DNA from 4 places in the Rhizobium sp. rho-13.1 genome. Region 3 is predicted to be linked to each of the others. Evidence: predicted binding sites of a transcription regulator. Region 3 holds the regulator's gene; each other region holds the start of a gene.
What was found. Region 3 encodes LexA, which represses DNA repair genes until DNA is damaged. Its sites were predicted from a motif close to TGTTCNNNNTGTGTTCNG; they were not measured.
Positions count from the first base shown of each region.

Region 1: a site for LexA is predicted at 1,868-1,885, ahead of EQW76_RS17395 (ImuA family protein). Genes of this name have one in related genera too.
Region 2: a site for LexA is predicted at 2,001-2,018, ahead of EQW76_RS08575 (ATP-dependent helicase). Genes of this name have one in related genera too.
Region 4: a site for LexA is predicted at 1,604-1,621, ahead of EQW76_RS11640 (metallopeptidase family protein). Genes of this name have one in related genera too.

Region 1 covers NZ_SCFL01000006.1:246,401-250,941, reverse strand. Annotated here, with positions in the region: gene dinB (DNA polymerase IV) at 40-1,128, opposite strand; gene EQW76_RS17400 (hypothetical protein) at 1,282-1,590, shown strand; gene EQW76_RS17395 (ImuA family protein) at 1,951-2,706, shown strand; gene EQW76_RS17390 (DNA polymerase Y family protein) at 2,624-4,138, shown strand; gene EQW76_RS17385 (error-prone DNA polymerase) at 4,135-4,541, shown strand, end outside.
Region 2 covers NZ_SCFL01000002.1:438,194-442,734, forward strand. Annotated here, with positions in the region: gene EQW76_RS08575 (ATP-dependent helicase) at 1-1,913, opposite strand, end outside; gene EQW76_RS08580 (SMP-30/gluconolactonase/LRE family protein) at 2,163-3,035, shown strand; gene secD (protein translocase subunit SecD) at 3,090-4,541, opposite strand, start outside.
Region 3 covers NZ_SCFL01000001.1:225,639-230,179, reverse strand. Annotated here, with positions in the region: gene kdsA (3-deoxy-8-phosphooctulonate synthase) at 9-854, opposite strand; gene EQW76_RS01355 (VOC family protein) at 851-1,735, opposite strand; gene lexA (transcriptional repressor LexA) at 1,901-2,620, shown strand; gene EQW76_RS01345 (ComEC/Rec2 family competence protein) at 2,601-4,541, opposite strand, start outside.
Region 4 covers NZ_SCFL01000003.1:73,313-77,853, forward strand. Annotated here, with positions in the region: gene EQW76_RS11630 (CoA ester lyase) at 1-831, shown strand, start outside; gene EQW76_RS11635 (DUF1737 domain-containing protein) at 828-1,034, shown strand; gene EQW76_RS11640 (metallopeptidase family protein) at 1,043-1,480, opposite strand; gene EQW76_RS29680 (hypothetical protein) at 1,644-2,588, shown strand; gene EQW76_RS11645 (DNA polymerase Y family protein) at 2,599-4,050, shown strand; gene EQW76_RS11650 (error-prone DNA polymerase) at 4,047-4,541, shown strand, end outside.

The DNA.
Region 1 (4,541 bases), on a different contig from region 3:
TCCTCCCGCGGCAGGCTTTTTCGTTTTGGGACCATCGAGTCAGAGGCCGAGAGCGAGTTGCGGTTCTGCCACGCGGTCTTCCGTGTTCAGCGATGACAGGGTAACGCCCAGCAGTCGCACCGGACGTTTGAACGGGAACGCCGATGCTAGCAGAATCTCTGCGGCCTCCAGTACCATGTCGATATCCGAGATAGGCCCGGACAGGGTTTTGCTACGGGTCGCCTGGCTGAAATCTGAATATTTGATTTTAACAGTCACCGTCCTTCCCGTGATGGCGTTGGCCTCACAATGGCGCCAGACCTTTTCGGCCAACGGTCTCAGCTCGGCCTTGGCCAGATCGAGATCGTCGATGTCCTCGACGAACGTATCCTCGGCGCCAACAGATTTGCGGATCCGGTCGGGCCTGACCCGGCGTTCGTCGATGCCGCGGGCGATCCCGTAGAAATAGGGGCCGGACTTGCCGAAAGTCTGCTGGAGGAAGGCAAGAGACTTCGATTTGAGGTCAAGGCCGGTCTCGATGCCGTGCCGTTTCATGCGCTCGGCCGTCGCAGGCCCGACACCATGGAATTTCTTGACAGGGAGGGTCTCGACAAAGCCCGGGCCATTCTTCGGGGTTATCACCGCCTGGCCATTCGGCTTGTTCAGGTCGCTTGCCATCTTGGCCAGAAACTTGTTGTAGGAGATGCCGGCAGATGCATTGAGGCCGGTGACAGCCTTGATCTTCGCGCGGATCTCCAGCGCAATGTCGGTGGCAATCTCCATGCCTTTCAGGTTCTCGGTCACGTCGAGATAGGCCTCGTCGAGCGACAGGGGTTCGATCAGGGATGTGTACTCAGCAAAGATGTCCCGGATCTGCTGCGACACCTGCCGATAGACGTCGAAGCGCGGCGGCACGAAGATCAGCGCCGGACATTTCCGCTTGGCTGTCACCGACGGCATGGCCGAGTGGACACCGTAGGTTCGCGCTTCGTAGCTTGCCGCCGCCACGACACCCCGGGCAGCCGATCCGCCAACGGCCAGCGGCCGTCCGCGCAGGTCGGGATTGTCGCGCTGCTCGACCGAGGCATAGAAGGCATCCATGTCGACATGAATGATTTTGCGGGTTGGGGATAACGTCACGTCGTTCATGGCGGCCATCTGGGATTGTCGGCGAAACAAAAAGAGAACATAGCAGTGTTTCGACCGATATCCAAGGCGATTGACGGTGACTTGCCCGCTTGAGGCAACCTGTCGGCCTAAGGGACGTTGAGCCAGGTGACATCAGCAACAGGAGATAGCCGCATGGCCGACGACAGCACCCTGAAGATCCGAGCCACCTTCGCGACCCGGGCCGCAGCCGATCTTGCAGTCGAGCATTTGGTTCAGCAGCACGGCATCGCAAGGCCTGACATCTTCATCCAATCGACCACCAATGAAAACACCGTCGGCACGTCGCCATCGGGCGGAGACCTTTCACACAATGAGGGCGCGCGAGACGATGCGCCGCTTGGCGGCGAAATCGAGGTGTCCGCCAATATCGCCTCCAGCCAAGTTGCGGTTGTCCAGCGCAGTCTGGGCGAGGCGGGTGCCATTCGCGTCTCGGGCCAATAGGCGCCCAAGCCTTTGCATGACCGTGGCGAGTGGCTCTTCGAATGGGGAGGGGCACATCGAACCTTTCCCCGGAAAGATCAACCGCCTCCCGGTCGCATCCATGCCGCGACCGGCCGCGCCCGGCGTTTCGTCCAGGCACGCACCCACCGATTTTTTGCCTGAGGCCAAACACGGCGCAAACGGGGGTACGGCGCTGATTTGGCTCAAGAATCTTCTCCTTTGCTAAAATTGGAGGAGGATATTCCTATTTTATGCCGGCTTGACTCTCGCCGTTCGCCAGAACAGAACGTGAACTTCAATCGATGAAACGGCATGACGTCGTTCTGATGAGCACCACGAACCGAGAGGATTGCGTGAACGATGACGGCTGCAAGAGAGCACGTCATAGCCGATCTGCGCAGCCGCATCGCCTCCCTTTCGCGTGGCTCGGCGACGCCAATGGAAAGCCTGCCCTTCGGTGTCGGCGAGATCGACGCCGTGCTGCCGGGAGGCGGTCTTGCGCGCGGCGCTCTTCACGAGTTTGCAGGCGGTGGCGCCGGGGCCGTCGATGGCGCAGCCGCCGCCCTGTTCGTTGCCGGGATTGCGGCGCGCACCAAAGGCAAGATCGTCTGGTGTCTGACGCGTCCAGACCTGTTCTTCCCGGCGCTCGCCCAAGCGGGCCTCGATGCCAACCGGGTCATCTTCGTCGAGGGCGATCGGCAGGAGGACGTGCTTGCGTCCATGGAGGAGGCCTTGTCCTATGGCGGCCTCGGCGCGGTCGTGGGGGAGCTCGTTCGGCTGCCGATGCTGGAAAGCCGGCGCCTGCAGCTGGCCGCCGAACAGAAGGGGAGCTTGGCCCTCGTCGTTCGCAGATGGCGCCGGCAGACGGAAGCCAACGACTTTGGCCAGCCGACCGCCTCGACCACGCGATGGCGCGTCAGCGTGCTGCCGTCGGTTTCAATGCCTGTACCCGGCGTCGGGCGGGCAACCTGGTTGCTGGAGCTGATGCGATCGCGGGCCGGCGCCTGTGCCGAATTTGTCGTTGGAGCGTGTGATGACCAGGGTCGTATCGATCTACCTTCCGGATCTGTCGACGGATCGCATTCGTCGCGCGGCCGATCCCGCCATTCCGGTTGATCAGGCCATTGCCGTGATTGCAAAAAGCGGATCGAAACGCTGGGTGTCGGCCGCCGACGATCCGGCAAGACGGGCAGGCGTGCGCGTCGGCATGGCGGCCGAAAAGGCCCAGGCCCTGTTCCAGGGATTGCTGACGATCGAGGCCGACCCGCGGGCCGACGCTGCGGCTCTGGAGCGGATCGCGTTGTGGGCATTGACCCAATATTCGCCCATCGTCGCCGTCGATGCCGAAAACGGTATCGTCATGGACACGGAGGGTGCCGACCATCTGAAGGGTGGGGAGCGTGCCATGCTGACGGGCATCGCCAATCGGTTCGCCGCCAGGGGTCTGACGACGCGTGTCGCCATTGCCGACACATGGGGTGCCGCGCACGCCTGCGCACGGGCGATAAAAAGGGAGACGGTCATCATACCCAGAGGCGAGACCCTGCGCGCCGTGGAGCGCTTGCCCGTCTGCCTGTTGCGGCTCCCGGACAAGATCGTCGGGGATCTCAGGACCCTCGGCTTTCGCACGATCGGGGAGCTCTCCGTGACGCCGCGCGCGCCGCTGACGCTTCGCTTCGGGCCCGAGATCGGGCGACGCCTTGACCAGATGTTCGGTCGTGTCCGCGAGCCGATCGAGCCCATCAGGAGCCCTGGGCAGATTGCGGTCGCGCGCTCTTTCCAGGACCCTATCGGTGCGGCAGAGACGATAGACAAATATGTCGGGCGCCTGGTCGTCGAGCTCTGCGCCGAACTTCAAAGACAAGGGCTGGGGGTCCGGCGCGCCGACCTGATCGTCGACACGGTCGACAATGCCCGCCAGGCCATTCGTGCCGGAACGGCAAAGCCCGCAAGGGACGTGGCGTGGCTGACCAAGCTGTTCAAGGACCGCACCGAAAGGATCGATCCCGGTTTCGGCATCGAGAGGCTGACCCTTGTCGCCGTCCTGTCGCAGCCGCTCGAGGAGACCCAGACGGCATCGTCGTTCGTCGAGGACGGTGACGCGGATATCACGCCGCTTGTGGACATCTTCGGCAATCGCGGCCAGCGGGTCTACCGCCTGGCACCGGTCGCCTCCGACGTCCCGGAGCGCAGCGTCCGGCGGATTGCCGCCACCGCTGACGATATCGACGTCTTCTGGTCGCCTCAATGGCCGCGTCCGGTCCGTCTGCTTGCCCATCCGGAAGAGGTCGAGGTGATCGCGCTGCTGCCCGACCATCCGCCGGTGTCGGTGACGTGGCGGGGCAAGCGCCGGCGGGTCAAACGCGCCGACGGGCCCGAGCGCATCTTTGGCGAATGGTGGCAGCGCACGTCCGAATGGGCGGCGGTTCGCGACTACTTCATCGTCGAGGACGACGCCGGCGAGCGTCTCTGGATTTTCCGCTCCGGCGACGGTGTCGATGGCGGGACCGGATCCCACGCATGGTATGTCCACGGAATTTTCGCATGAGATATGCCGAGCTGCAGGTGACCACGCATTTCAGTTTTCTAAGGGGCGCCAGTTCGGCCCACGAGTTGTTTGCGACCGCCAAGGACCTGGGCATCGATGCGATCGGGGTCGTCGATCGCAACTCGCTTGCCGGCATCGTCCGTGCGCTCATAGCCTCGCGCGAAACAGGCGTGCGGCTCGTCGTCGGATGTCGCCTCGATCTGGCGGACGGCATGTCGATCCTGGTCTATCCGACCGACCGCGCCGCCTATGCCCGGCTGACGCGGCTCATCACCCTGGGAAAGGCAAGGGGCGGAAAGAACAACTGCGTTCTGCATCTGGACGACGTCGCGATGTATGCCGATGGCCTGCTCGGTATCCTGGTCCCGGACCTTGCCGACGAGACGTGCGCCGTCCAGCTGCG
Region 2 (4,541 bases), on a different contig from region 3:
TGGCGGTCGCCCTGGGCGTTCTGGCCGTGGACGAAGAAGCGCTGTGGCAGCACCAGGTCTAGATTGTCCTTGGCGCGGGTCATCGCCACGTAGAGCAGCCGACGCTCCTCCTCGATCTCGGCGCTGGTGCCGACGCCGAGATCCGAGGGAATGCAGCCGTCGATGACGTTCAGCATGAATACCTTGGTCCATTCCTGGCCCTTGGCGGAATGGATGGTCGAGAGGATGAGATAATCTTCGTCGAGCAGCGGAACTCCGGCCTGGTCGCTCGTCGCATCCGGCGGGTCGAGTGTCAGTTCGGTCAGAAAACGTTCCCGCGAGGGATAGCCCGAGGCGATCTGCTCGAGCTGCAGAAGATCCGCCTGCCGTGTCGCTGCATCCTCGTGCAAGCGCTCCAGATGTGGCGCATACCATTCCCGCACCAGGCCGATTTCAGCCGGCCAGCCGGCCTTGCCCGATTTCACCGCCTGCAAGGTCTCGACAAAACTGGTCCAGTCATCGCCGCTGCGAGGCGGGGCGGGGATTTCGGTCAGCGCGGTAATCGGGCTCGCCTCGTCGTCCATCCGGTCGAGCACTTTTTGTGCTGTCGACGGCCCGACGCCGGGCAGAAGCTGCATCAGTCGGAAACCGGCCACGCGGTCGCGCGGGTTCTGGGCAAAGCGCAGTGCGGCCAGCATGTCCTTCACGTGGGCGCTGTCGAGGAATTTCAGGCCGCCAAACTTGACGAACGGAATGTTGCGCCGCGTCAGTTCGATCTCCAGCGGGCCGGAGTGGTGCGAGGCCCGGAAGAGCACCGCCTGCTGTTTGAGAATTGTCCCGCCCTCGCGGTTCTCGAGCACCATGTCGGCGATGTAGCGGGCCTGGTCGGCCTCATCGCGAACGGTCACCAGCTTCGGGCGCTGTGCCGATGTCCGCTCGGTGCGCAGGTTTTTGGTAAAGCGCTCCGAGGCGAGATCGATGACGGCGTTGGCGGCGGCAAGGATCGGCTGCGTCGAGCGATAGTTGCGGTCGAGCGTGACGATACGGGCGGCCGGCGAAAATGATGTGGGGAAATCGAGGATGTTGCGCACCGTCGCGGCGCGGAAGGAGTAGATCGACTGGGCGTCGTCGCCGACAACCGTAAGGCCCTGTCCGCCGGGCTTCAGCGCCATCAGGATCGACGATTGCAGCCGGTTGGTGTCCTGGTATTCGTCGACCATGACATGGTCGAACCGGTTGCCAATGTCTTCGGCGATCAGCGGCTCATGCACCATATGCGCCCAGTAGAGCAGCAGGTCGTCGTAATCGAGGACGTTCTGCACCTGCTTCGCCTCGACATAGCTGGCAAAGAGTTCCCGCAACTGATTCTCCCAGGTGGCGCACCACGGGAAGACATCGCGCAGAACCTGGTCCAGCGGCGTCTCGGAATTGACCGCGCGCGAATAGATGGCAAGGCAGGTGCCTTTGGTCGGAAAGCGGTTCTCGGTCTTCGAAAAACCGAGGTCGTGCCTGATAAGGTTCATCAGGTCGGCGCTATCTTCGCGATCGTGGATCGTAAACGCCGGGTCGAGGCCGATCTGTTCGGCATAGTCGCGCAACAGGCGCGCGCCGATGCCGTGGAATGTCCCGCTCCAGGCCAGTGCGTCCGTCATGATCCCGGCTTTCGGGCCGAGCACCTGGGCGCAGATCTTCTCGACGCGGCGGCCCATCTCGGCAGCAGCCCGGCGGGAGAAGGTCATCAGCAGGATGCGGCGCGGATCGGCGCCCTTGACGATGAGATGCGCCACGCGGTGGGCGAGCGTGTTGGTCTTTCCGGAGCCGGCACCGGCGATCACCAGCAGGGGTCCGGAGACATGGCTTCCGTCGATGTCGGTGCCGTGCTCGACGGCCAGCCGCTGCTCGGGATTGAGTTTTTCCAGATAGGCGGCGTTCATCGGCTCTCCTCTATTGCTCCGGAGCGGCCGCTGCCATGCCGTTATTGAGTTTCCGAAGATTTTCGGAGCACCATTAGATTGCCCGAATGTTCGTTAAATGTTCTGAATCGGCGAAAACTGTCAAGCGAGCTTGGGTCTGTTTGACGCAACGATGCCCAGAGGGACGGCGGTCGGCTATCGTTTACTTAACGAATCGGAAAGGTTAGCAATGTCTTTAATGTTATTGCGTACCCCGGGAGATGCGTCGGAATGAATGAGACGATTGCAGTCGGGTTGCACCAGCCTGACGGGCCGGTCGGACTGCAGGATGGGCGCATCGCATATGTCGAGATGGAAGACGGCCGCCGGTGCGTATCGGTAATCGCACCGCACGGCCAACGCCGGGAAATCTGCCGACCGGGAGGACGTCCGTCAGGCTTGGCTGTCGATGGCGATGGCTGCTTCTGGGTGGCTGGCGGTCCGGAAAACTCGCTGGTTCGCCTGTCGCCCGAAGGTCGTATGCTGCAGATGATCGAAGGCAGCGAGACGGGACCCTTCGTCCTGCCGCGTGATCTCGCCTTCGGTCCGGACGGGCTTCTGTACATGAGCGACGCCGGCGTTCGGATTGCCGATCTCGTCATCGGCCAAACAATCCGGCCGGACTTTTTGAATGCGCCCTACAATGGTTGCATCTACCAGATCGATCCCGCCGACGGGCGCGTGCTCCGGTCGCTGGCTGCGGGTCTGCTGCTGGCGAGCGGCATTGCCTTCGATTCGAACGGCTTGCTCTATTACAGCGAGATGCTGACGGGGAATATCTACCGCCAGGTGCTTGGCGGCCGGCAGGAAATCTTTGCCCACGCCCTGCGCTCGCCGATGGGGACGCGCCTGAAGGGACCTGCCGGACTGGCCTTCGATCGCGACGATACACTGTACTGCGCCGTGTATGGCCAGGGCGACATCTGCCTGATCGACACGTCCGGCAAGCTCTCTGGCCATATCCGCACGAACGGCACGCTGCCGAGCAACGTCGCCTTCACCGTCGATGGCAAGCAGGTGCTGATCACCGAACAGGAGCACGGCGCCATCGAGCGCATCCCGGCGCCCAAGCCGGGGCTGCCGCTGCACCGTCCAAAGATCTGATCCGGCTATGGAGTAAAGAAAAAGGGCGCCTCCTGCCGGGGCGCCCTTTCTTTTTTATTCCGCTGCCGGAAGCTGCTTCTTCGGCTTGGCCGCTTCGGCTTCTGCTGCCTTGGCGTCGTTTGCGACGGTAACTGCGCGGTGGCGGGTGCGCCAGTCGCCGAGGAACAGCAGGATCGGCGCCGCGATAAAGATCGACGATGCACCGGCAACGAGGATGCCGAACACCATCGGAATGGCGAAGCTCGACACGGCGCTGCCGCCCCAGATCGCCATCGGGACCAGCGCCAGGAATGCGGTAGCGTTGGTGTAAAGGCTTCTGGCGAGGGTTTCGTTGATCGACTTGTCGATGATCTCGCGCAAGGGCATCGACTTGTAGAGACGCATGTTTTCACGCATGCGGTCGTAGACGACGACCTTGTCGTTGACCGAGTAGCCGACCATCGTCAGCACCGCGGCGATGGCCGTCAGGTTGAAGTCGAGGCCGGTGATAGCGAAAAAGCCCACCAGCTTGGTGACGTCAAGCACCAAGGTCACGATGGCGCCGACGGCAAACGGCCATTCGAAGCGGAACCAGATGTAGAACAGCATCGCGAAGCTGGCGATAACCACCGACAGGATGCCGGCCCAAGCCAGTTCGCCCGAAACCTTCGGGCCGATGACATCGGTGCCTTCGACCGTTGCTGTCGGGTCGATCTTGGTGACTTCGGCTTTCAGCTTTGTAACTGCTGCCGTCTGGGCTTCCTCGCCGCCATCCTGGCGCTGGGCCCGGACCAGAATGGTGTTCTTGTCGCCAAACGACTGCAGGGTGATTTCACCCAGGCCGAGTGTGTTCAGGCCTTCGCGGAACGTCGAAAGATCGGCCGTCCCTTGCGTCTTCACCGACATCTGGATGCCGCCACGGAAGTCGACGCCGTAGTTGAGGCCCGGATAGATGAACAGTCCGATCGACGCGAGCGACAGGATCGCCGACACTGCGACGCCGAAAAAGCGGGCCTTCATGAACTGGATGTGCCGGTCATAGGGTGAGAACCGGAACATCGACTGGATGTTGATGACCTTCAGCTTGCGACGGCGGGCGATGGCGATCATCACGACGCGCACGAAGGCGACCGAGGTGAACATCGAGATGATCAGGCCGAGACCCATGGTGACGGCGAAGCCGCGCACCGGGCCAGAGCCGAAGTAGAACAGGATGGCGGCGGCAATCAGCGCCGTCATGTTCCCGTCGATGATGGTCGAGTAGGCGCGACGGAAACCGTTGTCGATAGCGGCAAAGGCTCCGCGTCCCTTGCGGGTCTCTTCACGGATACGCTCGTTGATCAGCACGTTGGCGTCGACTGCAAGGCCGATGCCGAGGACGATACCCGCGATGCCCGGCAGCGTCAGCGTGGCGCCGACAAGCGTCAGGGCCGAGAAGGTCAGGATCGTGTGGATCAGCAGGGCGACGTTGGCAAGGATACCCCAGGTGCCGTAAAGCACGAAGATGAACAGGGCGACGAGGGCAAA
Region 3 (4,541 bases):
CGCAGATGCTAGGCCTTGGCGATGGCGTCGAATGCCAGTAGCTTTTCGAGCAGCTGCGGCATGTCTTTCAGATGCACCATGTTGGGGCCATCGGACGGCGCATGGTCGGGATCCTCGTGGGTTTCGATAAAGACGCCGGCGACGCCGACGGCAACGGCCGCGCGGGCAAGGGTTTCCACGAATTCGCGCTGGCCGCCTGACGATGCGCCCTGGCCACCGGGCTGCTGCACGGAGTGGGTAGCATCGAAGATCACCGGAGCGCCCATCGCCGCCATGATCGGCAGCGAGCGCATATCGGAGACCAGCGTATTGTAGCCGAAGGAGGCTCCGCGTTCGCAGAGCAGGATATTCGGGTTTCCGCTGTCGTTAAGCTTGGCCAGCACGTTCTTCATGTCCCAGGGGGCGAGGAACTGACCCTTCTTGACGTTGATGATGCGGCCGGTCTTGGCGGCAGCGACCAGAAGATCGGTCTGGCGCGACAGGAAAGCCGGGATCTGCAGGACATCCACGGTCTTGGCGACAAGCGCGCACTGCTCTTCCGTGTGGATGTCGGTGAGCACCGGGAAACCGTATTCCTGCTTCAGATCGGCGAAGATCTCCAGAGCCGCTTCCAGCCCAAGGCCGCGCTGGGCGGACAGGGATGTGCGGTTGGCCTTGTCGAAGGACGACTTGTAGACGAGCCCGATACCGAGCGAGGCGCAGAGTTCCTTGAGCTTGCCGGCTATCGTGAAGGCATGGTCGCGGCTCTCCATCTGGCAGGGACCGGCAATCAGCGAGAGGCGCTTGCTGTTGGAGAAAGTGACCTTGCCGGGGCCTTCGCCGGCGACCACGTCCGAATTTGTCGAATGGCTCATGCTGTCTCCTCGAAGGCAAACAATGCCCCCTGCCCGGGAGCGGCCTTCACCAGAATAGTGTTGCTCTTGCGTGTGTAGGTCACGCCGTTACCAGCCAAATGCGCTTCTGTCACGGAAAGATCGCGAACGGCAAAGACGATTGCCCGCCCCCGCAGGCCCGGATCTTCACCGGATGGCGCCACCTCATAGAAGGCCTCCATCCCCTCGCCGCTCAAGATGTCGATTTCCACATTGGCCGACGATGCTGTGATGCCAAAGGAATGCGGAGCGATTGCGGCACCATTGCCAACTTCGCTGATGAGCCCGGAAAACGCCTCCGGACTGGCGGAGGACAGTACAATGCGCGAAATGCCGAGAACGCCGTTCGGATGCCTCTCCAGCGCGCTGCGATCCGTCGGCATCGCATTGATGCGCTCGCAGGTGAAAACGAAGAAATCCGGGGCACGCAAATCTGCAGCGAAGGCAAGTCGAAAGCCGGCGATCGATTCGGACCCGTCCGGCATGCGCAACGGCCTTTCGAACTCGAGGATCTTGCCGCCCGAGACCCCGCTGTCGAGAAAGCGCTGCTGGTCGCTTTCAGCATTGCCGGTTGCGAAGGCAATGGAGGAAAAACCATCGTCGCCGACGCGAAACCGGAAAGCCTGGTCGCGCGCGACGAAGACATTGCCGGCCAGCGCCGACGCCTCGCACTCCGAGAGACTGGCAATGCCGAGTGGCTCGAGATAGGTCTTGTCGGCAAAGAAAACGCAAGCATTTTCAGTACCAAAGGGATGCCGTGCATCGGCAGCGACAGTGAAGCCGACCTTGCTCAGCCGCTGGCGCGCAGAGGCTATATCACAGGTCGGCAGGACCAGATGGTCGATCGGGTAGGCTGCTGTCATGGTTTGTCTCCACCCTGCGAAGCCGTCAGCGACCGCAGCGCGACATGATCTTCCAAAAACGCGATTATTCCAACGGCGTTCACAAAGATTTAGTCACTTGCGGAACACATATGGAACAGATAGTGTCCGTTCTGGCTTTGTTTCGCACTTGGAGCACGAAAAACGATGTTGACGCGCAAGCAACAGGAACTGCTTCTCTTCATTCACGAACGAATGAAAGAGTCCGGCGTGCCGCCTTCTTTCGATGAAATGAAGGATGCGCTGGATCTGGCGTCGAAATCAGGCATCCATCGGCTGATCACGGCGCTGGAGGAACGCGGCTTCATTCGCCGCCTGCCGAACCGGGCGCGTGCCATCGAGGTCATCAAGCTTCCCGAGGCCTATAACCCGAATGCGCAGCCACGGCGCGGCTTTTCGCCGAGCGTCATCGAAGGCAGCCTTGGCAAGACGCCGGCTGTTGCCGCAGCGCCGACAAAGCCCGCAGTCGACGACCGCAGCGGCTCCGTCTCGCTGCCGGTCATGGGCCGAATCGCTGCCGGTGTTCCCATTGCCGCGATCCAGAACAACACCCACGACATCATGGTTCCAGCCGACATGGTCGGCGCCGGCGAGCATTACGCGCTCGAGGTGCGAGGCGATTCGATGATCGAGGCCGGCATCTTCGACGGCGATACGGTGATCATCCGAAATGCCAGTACGGCGAGCCCCGGCGACATCATCGTCGCCCTCGTCGATGACGAGGAGGCCACGCTCAAGCGCTTTCGCCGCAAAGGTGCCTCCATTGCACTCGAGGCAGCCAACCCGGCCTACGAGACCCGCATCTTCGGCCCGGACAGGGTGAAGATCCAGGGGCGGCTTGTCGGCCTCATCCGCCGGTATCACTGACCGGTGACGTGGCGTCGGTACCGGTGAAAGCGGGCTTTCGCCAGTCGTAGGCTCGATGCCTCTCCCATGGACGGTCAAGGGCGCTGAACGCGGTGATGAACTCTGGCTTAGGAGAGCTTAAGTTGACCTCTATGGAACCTGTTTTGCGTAACGAAGCGCCGGTGTAGAGCACTGCACCGGACCGACAGCGATCAAGGCGAAGTTTGACCGGCGTGATGACAATGTCGGCGGTATCGCAGGCCGGCCCCAGATAAGCCGCGTCGGAGATAGTCACCAGCATCGCGCCCGTCTCGAGCATGGCAACGCACCAATCGCGACCATGGCAGGCAAACCCGCCGTCGACCGCATTGTCCAGAGCAGTTTCCATTGCTGACCGCAATGTGGCCTGATGCTCCGCATCCATACGGGTCGAGGGGCGGCCACGAACGGAATGGGACGGGGTCGAGTTGTCCGGCGGCAGCATTTGCGGCGGCGTATCCTCTGACACCAGCAGGGCTCGCTTCCATTGCTGATAGATAAAATCCGGGGGGCGTTCGCGGTTGCGCTCGAGGCGCCCCTGCCGGAACAGGGCGACGAGTTCGCCATCCTCCGAAATCAGCAGTTCCGATTTCTGGAGAGACGGTTGGAAGGCGGCGAAGGTCACCGAGGCTGCAATCAGCAACGCGCCGGCATGGCGCATAGGCGTCCGCAGCACCGTCATCAGCAGGAAGCCGGCAATAATGGTCGGGAAAAGTCCGGCAGGCAGGCGCGCGAAGGGCACATTGCCACCCCATGCCGCCACCGTCTTTGCGATGACCATGACGATATCGAGTCCCCACCCGGTGACTAGCCAGAATACGCCGTCTAGGCCGAAAGGCATCATCAGCATGGCAAGCATGCCGATCGGCATGACGATGAATGACACCACCGGCATGGCGGCAAGGTTGGCAACGAGGCCATAGGTCGCCAGCCTGTGAAAATGCTCAATCGAAAAGATCGCCGTCGACGCGCCGCCGATGAACGATGTCATGGCGACGCCTGTGAAGAAGCGGCTGACCGCCCGCACCGGCATCGGTGCCCGGAAAGCGGCAAACCGCCGCTCGCGGGGCGGACGTCCCTTCCATAGCGAATAGCCGGATACAAGGGCGATGGTCGCCGCATAGGACATCTGGAAACTCGGGCCGAGGATCTGCGACGGCGAGAGCACCAGGATGGCGATGGCCGATAGGGCGACATTGCGCAGGCTGAAGGATGGTCTGTCGAACAGCACCGCGACCAGCATGATCGCCATCATGATGAAGGCCCGTTCGGCCGATACCCCGAAGCCGGAAATGAAATAATAGGCGGTGACGGTGATCAGCGCACCGACGGCTGCAATTTTCTTGGTCGGAAAAGCCTGCGCCAATCCGGGAAACAGGCTCAGTACATGCCGGAGGCCGACATAGAAGATACCGGCCGACAAAGCCATATTCAGTCCCGAGATGGCGATGATATGGGCGAGGCCGGACACCCTTAGGGCATCCGTCGTTTCCGGCGAAATCGCCCGACGTTCGTCGTTGACCAGCGAAGCCGCGAAGGCGCCGGTGTCGCCGGGCAGGATCGAGCGGATTCGGTCTCCGATATGGCCGCGCAGCCCAGTCAGCCAGCGGTCGATCCTTTGGAGCGTGGTTCGCTCGCTGGTGTCGTCGACGCTGGCCATCATCAGTTGCGGCGTACCGTAGAAGAAACCGTTGGCACCGGTGCCTTCGAAATAGGCAGTGAACGCAAAATCGTGGAGGCCGGGCAGCGCAGGGCCTGCTGGCGGGCTTAACCGGGCCCTGCCCTCAACCACATCTCCGAGTTCGAACGGTACATCCTGGCCGCGCACAAGAAGGGATATCTGCTCCGGTGGCCGCCGAACGACAGGCGCGTCTGTCGCCAGCAGATCCAGCACGTAGCGCCA
Region 4 (4,541 bases), on a different contig from region 3:
CTCGAGAAAATCCACGATCTCGATTGCGATGCGGTGATCTTCGATCTGGAAGATTCCGTTGCCCCGGAGCGTAAAGCAGAAGCGCGGGACAATCTGCGTGCCTTCTTCGCCGGGCCTAAACCTCCCGGCAAGGAACTGATCATCCGGATCAACGGGCTCGATTCCGTGTTCGGCAAGGCCGACCTGGACCTCGTACTGGCGCTACAGCCGGATGCGGTGTTGCTGCCCAAGGTCGACGAACCGCAGGATATCATGGCGGTCGGCGACCGACTGGCCGATGCCGACGCGCCGGAGGAGCTGCGCATCTGGGCAATGATCGAGACGCCAAGGGGCATTCTCAATGTTGCCGCCCTTGCCGAATTCGGCCGGACAGGCGGTTCCAGGCTCGATTGCTTCGTCGTCGGACTGAACGATCTGCGCAAGGAAACCGGCGTTCCGGCACTGCCAGGACGGACTTACCTGGTGCCCTGGCTTATGCAGGTAGTGCTGGCCGTGCGCGCCTACGGGCTCGACGCGATCGATAGCGTTTTCAACGATTTCAAGGATTTGTCCGCATTCGCCGATGAATGCGCCCAAGGTCGGGCCATGGGGTTTGGCGGCAAGATGCTGATGCACCCGGCCCAGATCGATGGCGCCAACCGTCACTTCGGCCCCGATGAGGCCGCTGTCGCGCAGGCGCGGAAGATCATTGCGGCGTTTGCGGATCCGGCCGCTGCCGGGCTCAACGTCATCGATCTCGACGGGCAGATGGTCGAGCGGCTGCATCTTGTCGAGGCGGAGGGACTGGTCCATAAAGCCGATCTCATTGCAGACCGAAAGACGTCGTCATGAAACTCTATCGCTTCCTCACCGGTCCGGACGATTCCGCCTTCTGTCACAAGGTATCGGCGGCCCTTTCCAAGGGCTGGGTGCTATCGGGTTCGCCGACCTATGCCTTCAACGCCGCAACCGGCGTCATGCAGTGCGGCCAGGCCGTGGTGAAGGATGTTCCGGGCAAGGATTACGATCCAGAGATGAAGCTCTCGGAGCAGTAGAGCGGGCGTCAGCGATCCGTGGCTTCCTCGGCGCTGGCCTCGATGCGTTCCATATCGTCATCGCTGAGGCCGAAATGGTGGCCGATTTCGTGGATCAGGACGTGGGTGATGATATCGCCCAGCGTCTCGTCGTTCTCGGCCCAGTAATCGATGATAGGCCGGCGATAGAGGCGGATGCGGTTGGGCATCTCGCCGGTCTCTACCGTAAAGCGCTCGGAAATGCCGCGGCCTTCGAACAGGCCGAGCAGGTCGAAGGGCGTTTCCAGCGCCATGTCATCGAAGATCTCGTCATCTGGGAAATCCTCGACCTCGATTGACAGGTTGCCGGTCAGCGCGCGGAATTCCTCCGGCAGATGGCCGTAGGCTTCGGCAGCGAGCGATTCGAATGCGCTGATTGTCGGCGCGTGGCGATCCCGCCAATCGTCGCTCTGGTCAATGCGGGCCATGATCTCATTCCCTTCTTTCGGCCCATATAGAGGCTTTGGGGAAACTTTTCGAGAGCCAATTCAAGGCAGGAATAAATTCACAGAGAATCCCTGTTGACTCTTCTTTAGCGCTCTGGAATCTATAAGAACATAACAGGAACAATCCACTCAGGAGCTAACGTCCATGGCTAGCAATGCCGTGGCGCGGGAGACGCTTTTTGCCCTGCGCGAAACCATCGCCCGTCTGGAAGGCAAGTCCGTGCCAGCCCTTTCGGCGGCCGAGCACGATCGCCTGGGCAACGAAAGTGCTGTCTCGGGCCGGGTCCCTTCCGGGGGAAAGGCGCTGCTCTCGAGCGGTGTTGCGGATCTCGATGTGGCGCTCAAGGGGGGCTTTCCCCTCGATGCGCTTACCGAAATACGCTCCTCCAGCTTGCGCGATGCAGGGGCTGCGACCGGCTTCGTGCTGGCGCTGGCAGCAAGGCTCAGGGCGCGCGACAACCATACCATCGTCTCGCCGGTCCTCTGGATCGGCGAGACGATGGTAATGCTGGAAGCAGGCCTGCCCTATGCCTTGGGCCTACAGGATTTCGGCGTCATGCCACGCGGCTTCCTGCACGCGGCGCCGCGAAAACTCGAAGAGGCGCTGTGGCTGGCGGAGGAGGCGCTTGCCAGTGCCGTCTTTACCCTCGTGGTGCTCGAGGTGCGCGGCAATCCCGCCCATTTCGGCCTGACGGAAAGTCGCCGGCTGAGCCTGCGGGCCAAGGCTGCCGGGCGACCGTTGTTTGTCCTCAGGCAAGCCGGGCAGGAAGAGGCAAGCAGCGCCCTTCTGCGCCTTCATATCGAACCCGCGCCGGCCTCGGCGCGGCCTTTGCCGGACGGATCGATGCTGGGCGGCAGCATCGGAAACCCGTCCTTCCGTCTCACCCTGGAAAAGAGCCGCAACCCGGCTCCCCTGTCATTTGTCCTCGAATGGAATGCCCATGACCGCCAATTTTTCCCTGTCAACCGGCAGCCTGCCGCTGTCGAACGGCCAGCAGCGCATTCTGGCCCTCACGTTTCCCCGGCTGTCGACAGATCGGATCGCGCGCAAGCGCTGGGGTCTGTCGTGGCGTACCACCGGGCGTCCTGAGACGCCGCCGCTGGTTTGCGCCGGACGGGTGAAAAATGCCATGCGGCTGACAGCCCTGGAAGCAGCGGCCGAGGGCATCGGTCTGAAGGCTGGCCAGGGCGTCGCCGAAGCACGGGCCATCTGTCCCGACCTCGATGTGGTCGAGGACGATGATGCGGCCGACCGGCGACTGCTGGAGGCGATGGCAGACTGGTGCGACCGCTATACACCGCTGGTCTCGCTGGATGGTCGTGACGGCCTGTTCCTCGATATTACCGGCTGCGCCCATCTTTTCGGGGGTGAGCGGGCACTGCTGAAGGATGTGCTGCACCGGCTGTTTCATCTCGGTCTGGAGGTGCGGGGCGCCATTTCATCTTCGCCGGGCCTCTCCTGGGCCGTCGCCCGCTTTGGCCGCAGCGGCATTGTCGAAGCGGATGAGATGGAGACTGTGCTGGCGCCATTGCCCGTGGCGTCGCTCAGGCTCGACGGACCGACCGTCGCCGCCCTGCAGAAGCTCGGCTTGAAGCAGGTCGGCGATATCATCTCTGCCGCCCGGGCGCCATTGGCACGACGGTTCGGCGCGCATCTGCTTTTGCGCCTTGATCAGGCGTTGGGCCTTGACGAGGAGCCGATTTCGCCGCGACGTCCGGTGGCTAGCCTTTCTGCCGAACGGCGCCTCATCGAGCCGGTTCAGGCCGAGGAGGATATCCTGCTGCTGGCGGGCCAGCTCGGGGCTGCCCTGAAGCCGGGGCTGGAAGCCCGTGGTATCGGCGGCCGGATGTTCGAACTGCTGCTGTTCAGGGTCGACGGTGCCGTGTTCCGGATTTCGGCCGGTGCGTCGAAGCCGTTGCGCGAGCCGAAACGCATTGCCGCGCTGTTTTCCGAGCGCATCAAGGCCGTGCATGATGATCTCGATGCCGGTTTCGGTTACGAGATTGTCCGGCTGAACGTGCTGCAGCACGAAGTTTTCGATGCGCTTCAGGCGGATTTTACTGCCGATGGACCATCGGAGCAGTCGCTTTCCGCCTTTGTCGATCAGGTCGCAGCGCGGCTCGGGCGGGCCTGTCTGCAGGCACTGGAACTGGCGGAAAGTCACGTGCCGGAGCGGGCGGCCCTGTTCGTGCCCGCAGCGGACGTGCTGTCCGACAAGCTGCGGCAGACCACCGGCACGACGGTCGGGGCCGGCCGGTCCGAGCGACCGCTGCGGCTGTTCCGGACGCCGGAGCCGGTCGAGACGTTCATGGCCGAGGTGCCGGAAGGTCCGCCACAGAGATTTCGCTGGCGGCGCACGATGCACGAGGTGCTGCGCGCCGAGGGGCCTGAGCGGCTGGCGCGCGAATGGTGGATCGATGGCGAAGCGGCCCCGCCCCGCGACTATTTCAGGCTGGAAGTACAGAGCGGCCACCGCTTCTGGATGTTTCGCGAGGGGCTCTATGGGCATGGCGCGCCGCCCCGCTGGCTGATGCACGGGGTTTTCGCATGAGCCCGCGCCCTGCGCCCATGTTCTTCGAGATCGGGGCGAGAACGAACTTCTCGTTCCTCGAAGGCGCCTCAAGTCCGGAGGAAATGGTCGTGGCGGCCGGCTCCTGTGGCCTGACCGGCCTCGGCATTGCCGATCGCAACAGCGTTTCGGGGGTGGTGCGCGCCCACGCGATCGCCCGGCAGAACGGCTATCGGTTCCAGCCCGGTGCGCGGCTGGTGTTTGCCGACGGAACGCCGGATGTTCTGGCGTACCCGGAGAACAGGGCCGGATGGGGCCATCTTTGCCGGCTGCTCAGTACGGGCAACCTCAGAACGGAAAAGGGCGGCTGTATCCTGCATGAAGAGGATCTATGTGCCTGGGGGGACGCCATGATGCTGGCCGTTGTCCCCGACCCGGCCCTCATTTCCGATGCTCCCGGCTGGGAAGCGCTGACGACCTGTCTCGATCGGTTGCGCGGTCGCTTTTCCCGGCAGCTGCATCTGGCCCTTTCG